DNA from 4 places in the Janthinobacterium algoris genome. Region 2 is predicted to be linked to each of the others. Evidence: predicted binding sites of a transcription regulator. Region 2 holds the regulator's gene; each other region holds the start of a gene.
What was found. The regulator LexA, encoded in region 2, represses DNA repair genes until DNA is damaged. The targets are predictions, from matches to a motif close to ACTGTATNNNNATACAGT.

Region 1 (3,466 bases), on a different contig from region 2:
TCGGCGAGCTTGGCTTCCGCAGCCTTGGCAGCCTTGTCAGCGGCTTTATCCGCTTTTTCCGGCTTTTCAGCAGCCAGCGGTGGCAGTTCGCGCACGCCCAGCGAAGCGCGGACCTTGTTTTCGATCTCGCGGGCCAGCGCCGGACGCTCTTGCAGGAAGGCACGGGCGTTGTCCTTGCCTTGGCCGATGCGTTCGCCGTTGTAGCTGTACCACGAACCGGATTTTTCCACGATCTTGGCATCTGAGCCCAGATCCAGGATTTCGCCTTCGCGCGAGGTGCCGGCGCCGTACAGGATGTCGAAGTGCGCTTCCTTGAACGGTGGCGCGATCTTGTTCTTGACGACCTTGACTTTGGTTTCGTTGCCGATCACTTCATCGCCAGACTTGATCGAACCGGTGCGGCGGATATCCAGGCGCACGGAGGCGTAGAATTTCAGCGCATTGCCGCCCGTGGTGGTTTCCGGGCTGCCGAACATCACGCCGATTTTCATGCGGATCTGATTGATGAAGATGACCAGGGTATTCGTACGGTTGATAGAACCGGTCAGTTTGCGCAGGGCTTGCGACATCAGGCGCGCTTGCAAGCCTGGCAGGGAATCGCCCATGTCGCCTTCGATCTCGGCGCGTGGCGTCAGTGCGGCTACGGAGTCGATGACGACGAGGTCGACACTGCCCGAACGCACGAGGGCGTCGCAGATTTCCAGCGCCTGCTCACCCGTGTCCGGTTGCGAGATCAGCAATTCGTGCAGGTTCACGCCCAGCTTTTGCGCGTAACCGACGTCCAGCGCGTGCTCGGCATCGATAAAGGCGCAAGTGCCGCCCAGTTTTTGCATTTCAGCAATGGTTTGCAGGGTCAGGGTGGTTTTACCCGACGATTCCGGACCGTAGATTTCCACCACGCGGCCGCGCGGCAAGCCGCCCACGCCCAGCGCGATATCGAGGCCGAGCGAACCGGTCGACACGACTTGCACTTCTTCGATCACCGCGCTGGCATCCATGCGCATGACCGAACCTTTGCCAAACTGCTTCTCGATCTGCGCCAGTGCGGCGGCGAGCGCCTTGGCTTTTTCCGATGCGGGTACTACAGCTTTTTTATCGTCCATATGTTCTTTCAGCCGTTCTACAGTTGCGAATCCATTTGAATCCTGCAGCCTGCGATAGCGCCAGTGGGTTAAATTCTTTACACAGACAGTACTGTATAAAAAAACAGTGATCAATGCAAGCGGAACGTGGATTTGTTTTGAAACAGATCAATACAAGCCTGGTTTTTCACAAAAACTCGCTACCTTGCGGAAAATGAAACACAATACAAACTTCTACCGCCGCAAGCATAGGAAGTGCACCATGCGTATTTTACTTGCCGAAGACGACAGCGTGCTGGCCGATGGCCTGACCCGCTCGCTGCGCCAGTCCGGTTATGCGATCGACTACGTCCAGACCGGCCAGGAGGCCGACACGGCCCTGTCCACCCAGGAATTCGACCTGCTGATTCTCGACCTGGGCCTGCCAAAGATGTCCGGCCTGGAGGTGCTGCGCCGCCTGCGCGCGCGCGCCTCGCTGCTGCCGGTGCTGATCCTGACGGCCGCCGATTCCATCGAACAACGCGTGAATGGCCTCGACCTGGGTGCCGATGATTATATGGCCAAGCCGTTCGCCCTGTCGGAACTGGAGGCAAGAGTGCGTGCCCTGACGCGCCGCGGCGCCGGCGGTGGCGCCACCGTCATCAAACACGGCCCCCTCAGCTACGACCAGGTGGGGCGCAGCGCCTACATCAACGACCAGATGCTCGACCTGTCGGCGCGCGAACTGGGCTTGCTGGAAATCTTGCTGGGCCGGACCGGCCGCCTCGTCTCGAAAGAACAGCTGGTCGACCACCTGTGCGAATGGGGCGAAGAAGTGTCGAACAACGCCATCGAAGTGTATGTGCACCGTTTGCGCAAGAAGATCGAGGTGGGCGGCGTGCGCATCGCCACCGTGCGCGGCCTCGGCTATTGCCTGGAAAAATACTCGGAAGCGGCGCGCCTGAACGCCGAAGCGGGCGAGTCAGCAAGCCCGGCCAGCGGACCCGCCAGCAAGTGAAGGCGCGCGAAGCGCCAGCGGACGAGGCGGACGACGACGACTGGTTCGAGCCGCCCACCACGGAGCAGGATGACACCATCGAGCATTCGCTGTTTGGCGAAATCCTCGACTGGATGCTGGCGCCCTTGCTGCTGCTATGGCCGATGAGCATCGCCATCACCTATCTGGTGGCCAAGGGCATCGCCAATCAACCGTTCGACCATGCGCTGGAAGACAGCGTGACCGTGCTGACGCAACAGGTCAAGCAAGCCGACGGCGCGATGCTGCGCCGCGTGCCGGATAAGAACAGCAGTAACAAGGGCCGCGACTTCCTGCGCGGCGACGATGTCGACACCCTGTATTACCTGGTGGTGGGCGGGCACGGCGAATACCTCGACGGCGACCGCGACTTGCCGCCACCGCAAGACCCCGACAAATACCGCAGCGGCATGGTGCTGTTTCGCAACGACACCATCCACGGCACGCCCGTGCGCGTGGCGTTCAGCTATCTCGACATGCCGTCCAGTACCGACGACGAACCGGGCCGCGCGCTGGTGCAAGTGGCCGAGACGCTGGAAAAGCGTGCCCAGCTGGCCAATGAAATCATCAAGGGCGTGATCTTGCCGCAATTCATCATCCTGCCCGTGATCCTGGCCCTGGTCTGGTTTGCCCTGGCGCGCGGCCTGTCGCCGCTGGCGCAATTGCAGGAGCGCATACGCGCGCGACCGCCCGACGACCTCTCCCCCATCGAATCGGGCCAGGTGCCCGAGGAAATCACGCCACTGGTCGGTTCGCTCAACGAGATGCTCGCGCGGCTATCTCTATCGATCGACATGCAGAAACGCTTCATCGCCGATGCCGCGCACCAGATGAAAACGCCGCTGGCCGGCATGCGCATGCAATCCGAGCTGGCCCTGCGCCAGACCGACCACGACGAGATTCACCGCTCGCTGCTGCAGTTGGCGAAAAGTTCGGAAGCGGCCACGCGCCTGGTCAACCAACTGCTGGCTCTGGCACGCGCGGAAAACCAGCCGCAGGCGGGCACGGCTTTCGAACCGATCGAGCTGAGCGAACTGGCGCGCGACGTGGTGCAGGACTGGGTGCAAGCTTCGTTTGCCCAGCATATCGACCTGGGGTTCGAACAGCCAGCGTATTCGATCATGATTTCCGGCAATGCCATGATGCTGCGTGAACTGCTGAGTAATCTGATCGACAATGCCCTGCGCTACACGCCGGCTGGCGGCAGCGTCACAGTGCGCGTGCGCAGCACCCTGGAACTGGCCATCCTGGAAGTGGAGGATACAGGCCCCGGCATACCGCCGGCCGAGCGGGCGCATGTGTTCGAACGCTTTTACCGTATTCTCGGCAGCAATGTCGACGGCAGCGGACTGGGCCTGGCCATCGTGCG
Region 2 (3,466 bases):
TGCCAGGCGTTGCGGGATCAGGAAGTTACGTGCGTAACCGTCTTTGACTTTGACGACTTCGCCGAGGTTGCCGACGTTAACAACTTTTTCTAACAGAATGATTTGCATAGTTCTTCTCCAGGAATATCTGACCGATTAAGCGTGGTGCAGATCGGTGTATGGCAGCAGCGCGAGGAAGCGAGCGCGCTTGATTGCGGTGTCAACTTGGCGCTGGTAGTGCGCTTTGGTACCGGTCAGGCGTGCTGGCATGATCTTGCCGTTTTCTTGGACGAAGTCTTTCAGCGTGTCGACGTCTTTGTAGTCGACTTGCTCAACGTGAGCTGCGGTGAAGCGGCAGAACTTCTTGCGTTTGAACAACGGATTTTGCTGTTTGCGTTTTTCTTTAAGCTTGAGCTTATTTTTGTCGAACTTTTTACCGAATGCCATATCAGGCTCCTGTATCTAAAATGCGCTAGTCAAAGTGACTGCACTAAAATCAATGATGTGAAACACCAAACTCTTGCTGTTGCGGCTCTTCCTGGCCAGGAAACCCGTGAACTGATAGACCCCGCCCAAGCTTGCCTGGCTGAACCGGCCTGAAATTTCGCCAGCGGCTAGCGCGGCAACATCAAACTCGGTCAAACGGGCAATCCCTGCTTCCATCTGCTGCGAACTGTGCTGCAATACTGCATTCACAATCGGCAGCCCTGCCGGGGTATAGCGCAATATTTCGCGCTCGGCAATGATGGCGGTGACTTGTAGCTGGTTCAGCGCACGATCCTGGTCAAGAATTAAGCTGCTGCGGCTACTGGAGCGGCTGCTGGTGCTTCGGTGCGGTGGCTTTTGGCCGCGTCTTCGCGTTGTACCGATTTCATCATCGGCGAAGGAGCTGTTTCAGCTTTCTTCATTTTAACGGTCAGGTGACGCAACACGGCATCATTGAATTTGAATGCTGTTTCCAACTCGACCAGGGTCTCGTTGTCGCATTCGATGTTCAGGCAGATGTAGTGTGCTTTAGGCAGCTTTTGGATCGAGTAAGCCATTTGACGGCGGCCCCAATCTTCCACGCGGTGAACCGAACCGCCGCGGGTGGTTACGCTGGCTTTGTAGCGTTCGATCATCGCGGGCACTTGCTCGCTTTGGTCCGGATGGACGATAAAGACTATTTCATAATGACGCATGCAAACTCCTTCAGGTCGGATTAATAATCGCCCACCCCGGCGTCAAGACGGGTGTGGGAAGGTCAGCCGAAGATTATAACCGCCTTTTGCAAACGTTTCAATCATTCTTCAACAAGCGGCCCATGCGCGGGGCCGGCCAGACGCTTTTTCCTGTGCATTCCAGTATTTCACACGAAATTCGCGCAAATAACAGAAATCCCCTTGCATCTCGGGCGATACTGTACAAAAATACAGTCTGTTCATATAGACAGCATTTTAGTATGCACCCACCGCTCATGATCAAGCTGACAGCACGACAAGAACAAATCCTGAACCTGATCAAGGACGCGATTGAAAATACGGGTTTCCCTCCTACCCGTGCTGAAATCGCCAATGAATTGGGTTTCAAATCGGCCAATGCGGCCGAAGAGCATTTGCAAGCCCTGGCCCGCAAGGGCGCCATCGAGATTTCGCCTGGTACCTCGCGCGGCATCCGCCTGATCGGTACGGCGGCGAATGCGTCCGCCGACATGCTGCCCTCGAAGGTGCCGGCAGCACTGCTGTTGTCGCTGCCGCTGATCGGCCGCGTGGCTGCCGGCTCGCCCATCCTGGCACAGGAAAACCTGGAAGCGAGCTACAACGTGGACCCGGCCCTGTTTTCGGCCAAGCCCGACTTCCTGCTGAAGGTGCGCGGCTGGTCCATGCGCGACGCCGGCATCATGGATGGCGATTTATTGGCCGTCAAGAAAGTCGACAGCGCCAAGAATGGCCAGATCGTCGTCGCCCGCATCGGCGACGAAGTCACCGTCAAGCGCTACAAGAAAACGGGTTCCGTCATCGAACTGCTGCCGGAAAACCCCGACTTCAAGGTCATTACCGTGTCGCCGGAAGATGAATTCGCACTGGAAGGTTTAGCGGTAGGACTGATGCGCAGCTGGCATTAAACGCACAAGCTAAAAAGGGCCGCAACAGCATGACTGTGGCGGCCCTTTTTTATTGCCCAGGCGTTTTATGCGTCCAGGGCACTACGGAAATCCTCGAGCAAATCCGCCTCATCCTCGATACCCACCGACACGCGGATCAGCGACTCGGCGATGCCCATGCTGGCGCGCCGCTCTGCGCCCATCTCGTAAAAGATCGTGTGGGCGACGGGAATGACCAGGGTGCGCGTGTCGCCGAGGTTGCTCGCTGGAATGGCCAGGTTCAGGCGGTTCAGGAAATCGAAGCAGTCAATGCCGTCTGTCAGCTCAAAGCTGAACAGGGAACCATAGCTGCGAAACAAGTCCGTCGCCAGCGCGTGCTGCGGGTGCGACGCCAAGCCCGGGTAATGCACGGCAGCCACGCGCGGGTCGGCGGCCAGCATGGTGGCCAGCGCCAGGGCGTTCGAGCAGGTGCGGTCCATGCGCAAGGCCATGGTTTCCGCGCCGACGGCGATATGGTGCGCCGCTTCCGGTCCCAGCGAAGCGCCGAAGTCGCGCAAGGCCTTAGCGCGGATTTGCGCGATGCCCCACTGCGCGGGCGCCGCCTTCTTGTAGTTTTCAAAGATATTCGGGTACCGCGTCCAGTCGAACACGCCCGTGTCCGTCAAGCTGCCTCCCAACGCATTGCCGTGGCCGCCGATGGATTTCGTCAACGCATTGACCACCAGCCCCGCGCCCACCGCTTTCGGGCGGAACAGGTACGGCGTCGTCATCGTATTGTCGACGATATACAAGATGCCACGTTCCTTGCACAGCGCGCCAATCTTCGCCAGGTCGGCGATCTGCGTGCGCGGATTGGCGATGGTTTCCACGAACACGATGCGCGTGGCCGGCGTGATGGCGGCGGCCACGTTGGCCACATCGGTGGCATCGACAAACGACACGCCGATGCCCTGCCCCGTCACCGTTTGCCACAGGCTGTTGGTATTGCCAAACAAAAAGGCCGACGACACCACATGGTCGCCCGCGCGCAGCAAGGATTGCACCACGGCGCCGATGGCGCCCATGCCGGTGGCGAAGCACAAGGTCGCCACGCCGTCTTCCATCTTGTTGACCTTGTCTTCCAGCGCCGAAACCGTCGGGTTGCCCTGGCGGCCATAGCGAAAACCCGGCTCCTTGCCCTGGAATACGGAAGCGAGCTGGCGCGCATCGCCATAGCCAAAAGCGACGGAATTGTGCACGGGCTTGTGCAGGGAGCCATGCTCGATGCCCTTGCGGCGGTCATTATGCAGGATGGTGGTGGTAAAGCCGTAGTTTTTTTTATCGTTCATGATCGCAAAGAAAAAAAAGCCCGGCATCGGCCGGGCAGCTTACTTATGCTTCCGTTGTCGCCAGGTTCAGGTTCAG
Region 3 (3,466 bases), on a different contig from region 2:
ATGAATCACGTACTCTTCAGCCGTGATTCTAGTTCGGTGCTCAACTCAGTGCAAGGGATTTTTTACGCCTGTCACTTGGCAACTGGAGCTCCCATGAAGAATCATGGCCGAGGTGAGTACCTGCTCGCCCAAAAATTTGAGCGTTGTACCGTGCTTGCGCTACATGCTGGCACCGTCTTGCCGCCCCCTGGGAGCAAGTGGTGAATAGCGTCGCCGAGCCCGATGTTCGATACTTCAAGCACGGTACCGCCCTGCACCGGGTGCTGCAAGAGGCGCCCTATATTCCGCGCTGCAGCGACAACAAAACAGCCACCCGCACTCGCCCGCGCGAGTACGCGGTACGCTATCCGTACATGCAAATCAATCGGCCAGGCCTTGTCAGCTGGCTGATCTTTGACCTCGACCATGCAAATTCCATGGTCTGGGAAGATGCGGGCCTGCCGGCGCCAAATTTGATCGTACGCAATCGCGTCTCCGGCAATAGCCACCTTTATTATGCGATTACTCCGGTGTGCACGACCGAGGCCGCGCGCGACAAGCCTATCGCCTTCATGAAGGCAGTCTATGCGGCATTTTCGATAGCGCTGCGCGCAGATCCCAATTTTCACTCAGGGCCGGTGGCCAAGACGCCAGGACATCCATGGTGGTCGACCGAAGAACTACATAACTCCGTGTACGAACTGGGCGCCCTGGCCGACTACGTCGACCTGGCCGTGGCTGCCCCTTGGGCCAAGAGAGTCAAGGTAGACGACATTGCACACTCTCGCCATTGCCTGTTGTTCGAGTATTTGCGTCACTACGCATACGCCATCGTCAACCGCGAGCGTCAGAGTGGGAACTACGACAGTTTCGTGCGCTGGCTCGATGCCAAAGCCCACGACTTGAATAGATTCACGCAGCAAGGTTTTGCCCAGGACCTGCCAGTATCGTCGCTGAGGGCAACGATTCGCTCGATCGCGCGCTGGACGTGGAGCAATTACACGGGCAGCGGCCGGTGCAAGCGCGGCATCATGCAGCTTGACCCGGACCTGCCGCTTCCGGCACGCCAAAGCCTGGCTGCAGAACGCACCCACAGCGAACGGCAGAAGAGTACTGCGGACAGGATCCGTGCCGCCTGCAGGTTGTTGCTACAACGCGGAGAGAGTCTCACCCAGATCGCGATCGGACGCATCGCCGGCGTGACCCGGCAGACGGTGGCCACCTATAAAACACTCGTTGAGCAAGCCCGCCAGTCTCTGAAAACCCCAGGTACACAGACCGCCGTCGCAGCTCCGGCGGATGTTAAGTTTGCTACACATCAGGTACCTGCAGTGGGGGTTGCTTTTTTGCAACTTGTTCCGCTTGTGCGTATTGATGGGGGGGGCGGTCAGACTGCTGTAGTTCCGGAAAGTGGGCAGCAGGCCGAGGACGGATGATTTCCTCAGTATCGTGAGATTTGGGTTGGTGGTGGTCACAGCAAGTAGCCGGTTGCGTACTGTTTGTGTTGGGGTTTTAGGATGTTGAATTTATGGGTTTCTAAGTTAGCCGGGTGTGGCGACGGGGGTTTCGTCGGGGCGCAAGCAAGCGGGGATGCCCGCGCGCGAAGGCAGCCTTCGGAGTTTTTTTGTTCAGCGGTGTTTTTTGGCTGAAGCCGGCTCTTGCAGAATTAAACAATCACGCATACACTGTACATCCATACAGTATTATGTTAATAACGATTGTGTTTTCTCATGGCTTTGCTCTGTTCTCAAGTTTGCTCTGAATTCTCTGCGGAGGTCACTGATCCCCTGGTGATTTCGCACGTCTGGCGTGCAAGTGAGCTGGCGGTGTCACACGACGTCAGTTGTTCGTCCGGATATTCGTTGTTGGATGAAGAATTGCCTGGTACTGGTTGGCCGCGCTCGTCGCTTATTGAGTTGCTTGTTCAGCAATCGGGTATTGGAGAGTTGCAGCTGCTTAAGCCATTGCTTGCTAAGTTATCGAATAAGCAAAGAATTGTGTTGGTTCAGCCTCCTTATATTCCGTATTCGCTTGCGTTCAAGATATGGGGCATTGATGTTGACCGATTGATATGGGTTCGGGCCCCCAGTACTGGAGACGCTTTGTGGACGACGGAACAAATACTAAAAAATGGTAGTTGTGGTGCCGTAGTGTTTTGGCAGAACCATATCCGCTCCGATTCCCTTCGGCGCTTGAATTTGGCGGCCCAGGGTGGAGAAACATGGTTCTGGCTGATTCGTCCGATGGCGTGCGCAAGTGAAGCCTCGCCTGCGTCTCTTCGGCTGGGAGTTCGACCAGCGATGGGCGGTGTCCACGTTGAGGTCCTAAAGCGACGTGGTCCTGTTTCCGATAAAACCTTATTTATTCCGCTTGCTGATATGCCTACTGGCCGTCACCCCGTGCATCATGAAAACGCCCCTGCTGTTAACTTTATACCTGCCGCTGTTACCGCTCGAAACGCTCCGCCCGTCTTGGTCTGAGGCAGGCTTCGATGTGGTTGTGGATGGTGGAAAAGTGTTGGTCGCTTCGACAGAGGCGGTCGATGCCGGCGTGCGAATTGGCATGCGGTCTGGCGGCGTGGAGACTATTGCACCTGGTGCGATCATTTTGGATCGCGATACAGAAAAGGAATCGCGTGCGCTCGATTCCATTGCGATGGCGATGCTGCAGTTCACGCCCGAGGTTGCGTTTACCGATGATTTCAGCCTGTTGCTTGATGTCGGTGCGAGTCTTGCGTTGTTTGGTGGTCCGCTTTCATTGTGTCGGCGGGTACGCGATAGCATCCGTCGCCTCGGATTTACCGGGCAGTTGGGTGCGGCGCCGACGGCGGAAGGTGCCTGGCTGCTTGCTCACGTAAAGAGTGGACGTCATTCTCCGCGTAGAAGGTGCCTGCAATCCGCGACTCTGGCTTTCCGTCTCGACGGGTTACCCTGTTCACTTGTTCCATCCGCCGCACCATTCCTTACCTGGTTCGATGGTATTGGCGCTAGTACGCTGAGCGATGTGCGGAAGTTGCCGCGGACTGGACTGCTACGGCGGACGAGCAAACAGTTATTGCATGCCCTAGATCGTGCGTATGGTGATATCGAAGAAATGCATCGTTGGATATTGGTGCCGGCGCAATTCTCCGCGCATATCGAAACCTTCGATCGAATCGAGCATGCGGAAGCGTTGCTGCATGGCGTCACGACCTTGATCTTGCAGCTCACAGGCTGGCTTGCTGCACGCCAGCTGGCCGTTATCACTTTCAGACTGCAGCTGGAGCACGAGCGCGGCCGTTCTGCGGTGCCGCCGACGCCTGTCGAAATTACGTTGGCCGAGCCGGCGTGGAAAGAGACTCATTTGTTGCGGTTGTTGAGGGAGCGCTTGGCCAAGACAGAATTGAGCGCGCCGGTCATTGGACTACGACTGGAAGTGGTGCAGCTGGAACCGAGACAGCCGCTAACCGATCAGCTATTTCCAGAGCCCGGCGGCTCGCCGGCTGATT
Region 4 (3,466 bases), on a different contig from region 2:
TAAGCTGATTTCGCGCTGGTAATCGTCGTCGCGCCGGCTAGTGACGGTAGCGTGGCCGGCCATGCCTTCCTGCGCCGTGGGCGAGGGGGTAAAGCGCAAGTCCAGGTCGCCCACCTTGGCGGTGAATTCGCACAGGGCGCGCACGGCGATCGTGTAACTTTTGCGGTTCATGCGAGCACCTGCCATTGCAGGTAGCACACGCTGACGGGCATGGCGTGCTCGGCGCAATACGCGATCCAGCGCAGCTGGTTGTCTTGCAGGCGGTCACCCGGACCCTTGACTTCGATCATGCGGTAGCGCTGTTCTGCCGGCCAGAACTGGATCAGGTCGGGCAAGCCGCTACGGTTGCTTTTGATGTCGAGCAAGATGCGCTCGAACGCCTTTTTCAGGTGGGCAGCCGGGATGCAAGCCAGGGCCAGGTCCAGCAAGCCGCCGTTCAGTACCTCCCAGCTGACGAAAGGCGAGACGATGCCGTGCTTGGCGGCTTGCGTGGCGCGGATGGCGGCTTGATAGCTGCCGTCGTCCAGTTGCGCCAGGCAGCTGGCAAAGTCCAGGCTGCGGCGCTGGTAAAAATCGGCGCTGTGCAAGTCGGCCGGGCCACGGTGGAATGGGTGGAAGAAGGCGCCCGGCATGGCCTTGAAGATGGCAGGCCAGCACAGCAGGCCGAACAGCGAGTTGATCAGGGTGTTTTCCACGTAATACACGGGCGCGTCGTCCTGCATCAGGTGTTGCTGCACCACCCCTTCCACATAGCACGCTTGCGCCGGATACGGCAACAGCAAGTCGATGCGCTCCACGGCGGCGACCGCGCTGGCCGCCTGTTTTGCGTGGCCCAGCTTGCGCCGCAAACGGGGCGCCATGCGCAGCAGCAATTGCTGTTCCGCTTCGCTTTCCGGCGCGGCCAGGGCGATCATCAGGCGTTCGTAGGCCGCTTGCGGCTGTTCATCTTTTTCCAGCACGCGGATGGCGCGGCCCCGGGCGCCCGGATAGCGGCAATCGGCGTAGGCGCGGTAGGCGGCCGGCCAGTCCTGGCATTTCTCCAGGTGCTGGGCGATCTGGAAGCGGAGTTTTTCTCGCCGGCTGGCCAGCCAGGTATTGTCCTGGGATAAGGGTAGCGCCGCCAGTTCTAGCAGCACTTCGTCGGCCGGCGCGCTGTCGTTGTAGCGTTCGCGGCACTGGTGCAGCACTTCATAGTGCTCGATATCCTGGCGCGTGCGAAAGCCGCGCGATAGCGGCGAGAATTCCACTTTTTCATACTGGTACACACCGAGGTCGGACAGCACGAATTCCGACCAGTCCTGGTGATAGTTGCCAAAGTAAATCAGGCGCAGCCGGTCGCACAGGGGCTGCAGACCGATGCGGTACAGCACGTCGGTACCGGCCGGATGCCATGCGGAGAATGGTTTCTCGTCCGCATGCAGTTCGCGCAAGGCGTCCAGCTGCTCGGCCTTGCGCGCCGCCTTCAGGGGCGCGGCGAGGCTGAAGGCTTGGACGATTTCCCCTTTCAGCAGTTGCTCGAACAGTGTATCGAGCGAGATGGCAGGATCGGCTACCACCCAGCCCGTGGCCAGCAAGGGCAGGGCGGCCGCGCGCGTGTCGCCGATTTCCGGGTAATTGAGCTTGCTGGCGCGAAACAGGCAGCCCTTGCGCATGACGAGGCGCACGAACAGCGCGCGCGACGGCTGCGGCAGCGCGCCGAATGCGGCAATGAACTGTGTTTCTTCAGCACTCAGCAGATCGGCGTAACGTACGCTGATCCAGCTCAGCACATCCTGGAAATTATCCAGATAGTACAGGGTATTTTCCAGGACTCTCAGCATGGTGGGGCAATAGGGCAATAGGGCGGGCAAGATGCAAGATGATCGATTTTACTGTGTTTATATACAGTTTAAACCTTCAGCCGCCGCTTGCCCAGCGAATTATGTTCAGCCAGCCGTGCTGTAGGCAAAACTGCTGTCGAACTTTTCGTAGGGAATCATTGCCTCGCGCAGGCTGGCCAGTTCGATATCTGTCAGCAAGCCCCGATGCGCCTCTTTTCTTCCTTTGGGCAGCACGCCCTCGTAATCGATGATGTCCCTGTTCAGCAACGCGGACAGGACCTGCGCCTGTTCCGGCGTCAGGTAGCGCGCATGCGTGCCCAGGGTTTTTGCCAGTTGGTCCTTGAAGTCCTCGTCGCCGACCTCGTTATACGTATCCTGCTCCGCCATGCTGGTCAACAACATGTGAAACAGGAAGTCTTGCAGGTTTTTCGCCAGGTATTGGGCTTCGTTCTGGTCGTGCCACAGCAGCACGATGGGCATCTCGCCGTCCTGCAGGCTTGATGTAAAAAAACAGTAGTGGTCACCGGCGCCTGTTTGCGCAAATGGGATGAACTGGAAGGCGGGATCGATTTTCCGATAGTCGTCCGCGTCCAGCAGCGTATCCACGGCGTCGGCAACGGCCTCGATATTGAGCAATTCGAAATCGTCCGCGTGCAGCAGCAGGGTCGGCCGGTCCGTCAATGTGGGATAGACCAGCTTGTACCAATCGGGGCCATATTCACCCATGTCGAGCATGCCGTCGCGCTCCAACTGACGATACAGTGCAGGATAGGTGAAGTCATATTGGTGTTCAATTTCTGACAGTGTCATGTTTGCCCTGTTAAACGTGAGTCATAGACAAATGATAGCCGAGGCGATGGCGCGCACGGTTAGCGTCATGGCGGCAACGCCTGGCATAATTAATAAACATTTTAGTTTACTAATTTGACATGGTCAGGTAGTCTTGCCAGACAATATCCATTGAGTCCGCATGAAAAACATCCTGTTAATTTCCGCCGCTTGCCTGCTGGCGCTGCTGTCGACCATCGGCGCCTCCCTGCCATATCCGATCCTGCCGCCCCTGTTTGCGGCCGAGGCGCCGAACGCCTTCAATAATTTCCTGGGCTTGCCGTCGAAACTGCTGTTCGGCCTGGCGCTGACCATCAATCCGCTGGGCTTGCTGATCGGCTCGGCCGTGCTGGGGCCGCTGTCGGACCGCTATGGCCGCCGTCCCTTGCTGATGCGCACGGCCGTGGGTGCGGCCATCGGCCACGCCATCACGGCCTGGGCGCTGGTGATCCAGTCCTATCCGTTGTTCATCGTGGCCCGTTTCATCACGGGTTTGCTGGAAGGTAACGGCGCCGTGGCGCGCGCCATGCTGGCCGACCAGTTGACGGGACCGCTGCGCCTGCGCGCCATGTCGTGGCTGAATGGCGCCTTTTACCTGGGCTGGCTGGTGGGGCCCATGTTGGCGGGCGCGACCCTGCATTGGGGCGTGACGGTGCCGTTCTGGATCGCCGCCGCCGCCCTGATGCTCGTCGCTGTGCTGGTGGCCGCCGGTTTGCCGCGCGAAACACCCTCGCTATTGACGACGTCGTGGTGGCAAGTGGCACGCGACCGGCATTCGCTGAACCTGCTGCGCCATGAGGAGTTGCGCACCCTGTTCA

Region 1: recA (recombinase RecA) is a predicted target of LexA. The motif match lies at 1,194-1,211, and genes of this name have one in related genera.
Region 3: imuA (translesion DNA synthesis-associated protein ImuA) is a predicted target of LexA. The motif match lies at 1,664-1,681, and genes of this name have one in related genera.
Region 4: ACQ4W7_RS21230 (VRR-NUC domain-containing protein) is a predicted target of LexA. The motif match lies at 1,871-1,888, and genes of this name have one in related genera.

Annotation. Positions count from the first base shown of each region.
Region 1 is NZ_JBNYXZ010000008.1:67,776-71,241, reverse strand. Features, by position in the region: gene recA (recombinase RecA) at 1-1,103, opposite strand, end outside; gene ACQ4W7_RS13595 (response regulator) at 1,345-2,079, shown strand; gene ACQ4W7_RS13590 (sensor histidine kinase) at 2,076-3,466, shown strand, end outside.
Region 2 is NZ_JBNYXZ010000001.1:530,774-534,239, reverse strand. Features, by position in the region: gene rplI (50S ribosomal protein L9) at 1-108, opposite strand, end outside; gene rpsR (30S ribosomal protein S18) at 136-426, opposite strand; gene priB (primosomal replication protein N) at 442-750, opposite strand; gene rpsF (30S ribosomal protein S6) at 771-1,160, opposite strand; gene lexA (transcriptional repressor LexA) at 1,436-2,083, shown strand; gene ACQ4W7_RS02425 (cystathionine gamma-synthase family protein) at 2,149-3,390, opposite strand; gene purF (amidophosphoribosyltransferase) at 3,434-3,466, opposite strand, start outside.
Region 3 is NZ_JBNYXZ010000020.1:21,227-24,692, reverse strand. Features, by position in the region: gene ACQ4W7_RS24065 (replication initiation protein) at 201-1,415, shown strand; gene imuA (translesion DNA synthesis-associated protein ImuA) at 1,710-2,459, shown strand; gene ACQ4W7_RS24055 (Y-family DNA polymerase) at 2,386-3,466, shown strand, end outside.
Region 4 is NZ_JBNYXZ010000015.1:115,547-119,012, reverse strand. Features, by position in the region: gene ACQ4W7_RS21235 (ATP-dependent DNA helicase) at 1-171, opposite strand, end outside; gene ACQ4W7_RS21230 (VRR-NUC domain-containing protein) at 168-1,820, opposite strand; gene ACQ4W7_RS21225 (SMI1/KNR4 family protein) at 1,926-2,630, opposite strand; gene ACQ4W7_RS21220 (MFS transporter) at 2,791-3,466, shown strand, end outside.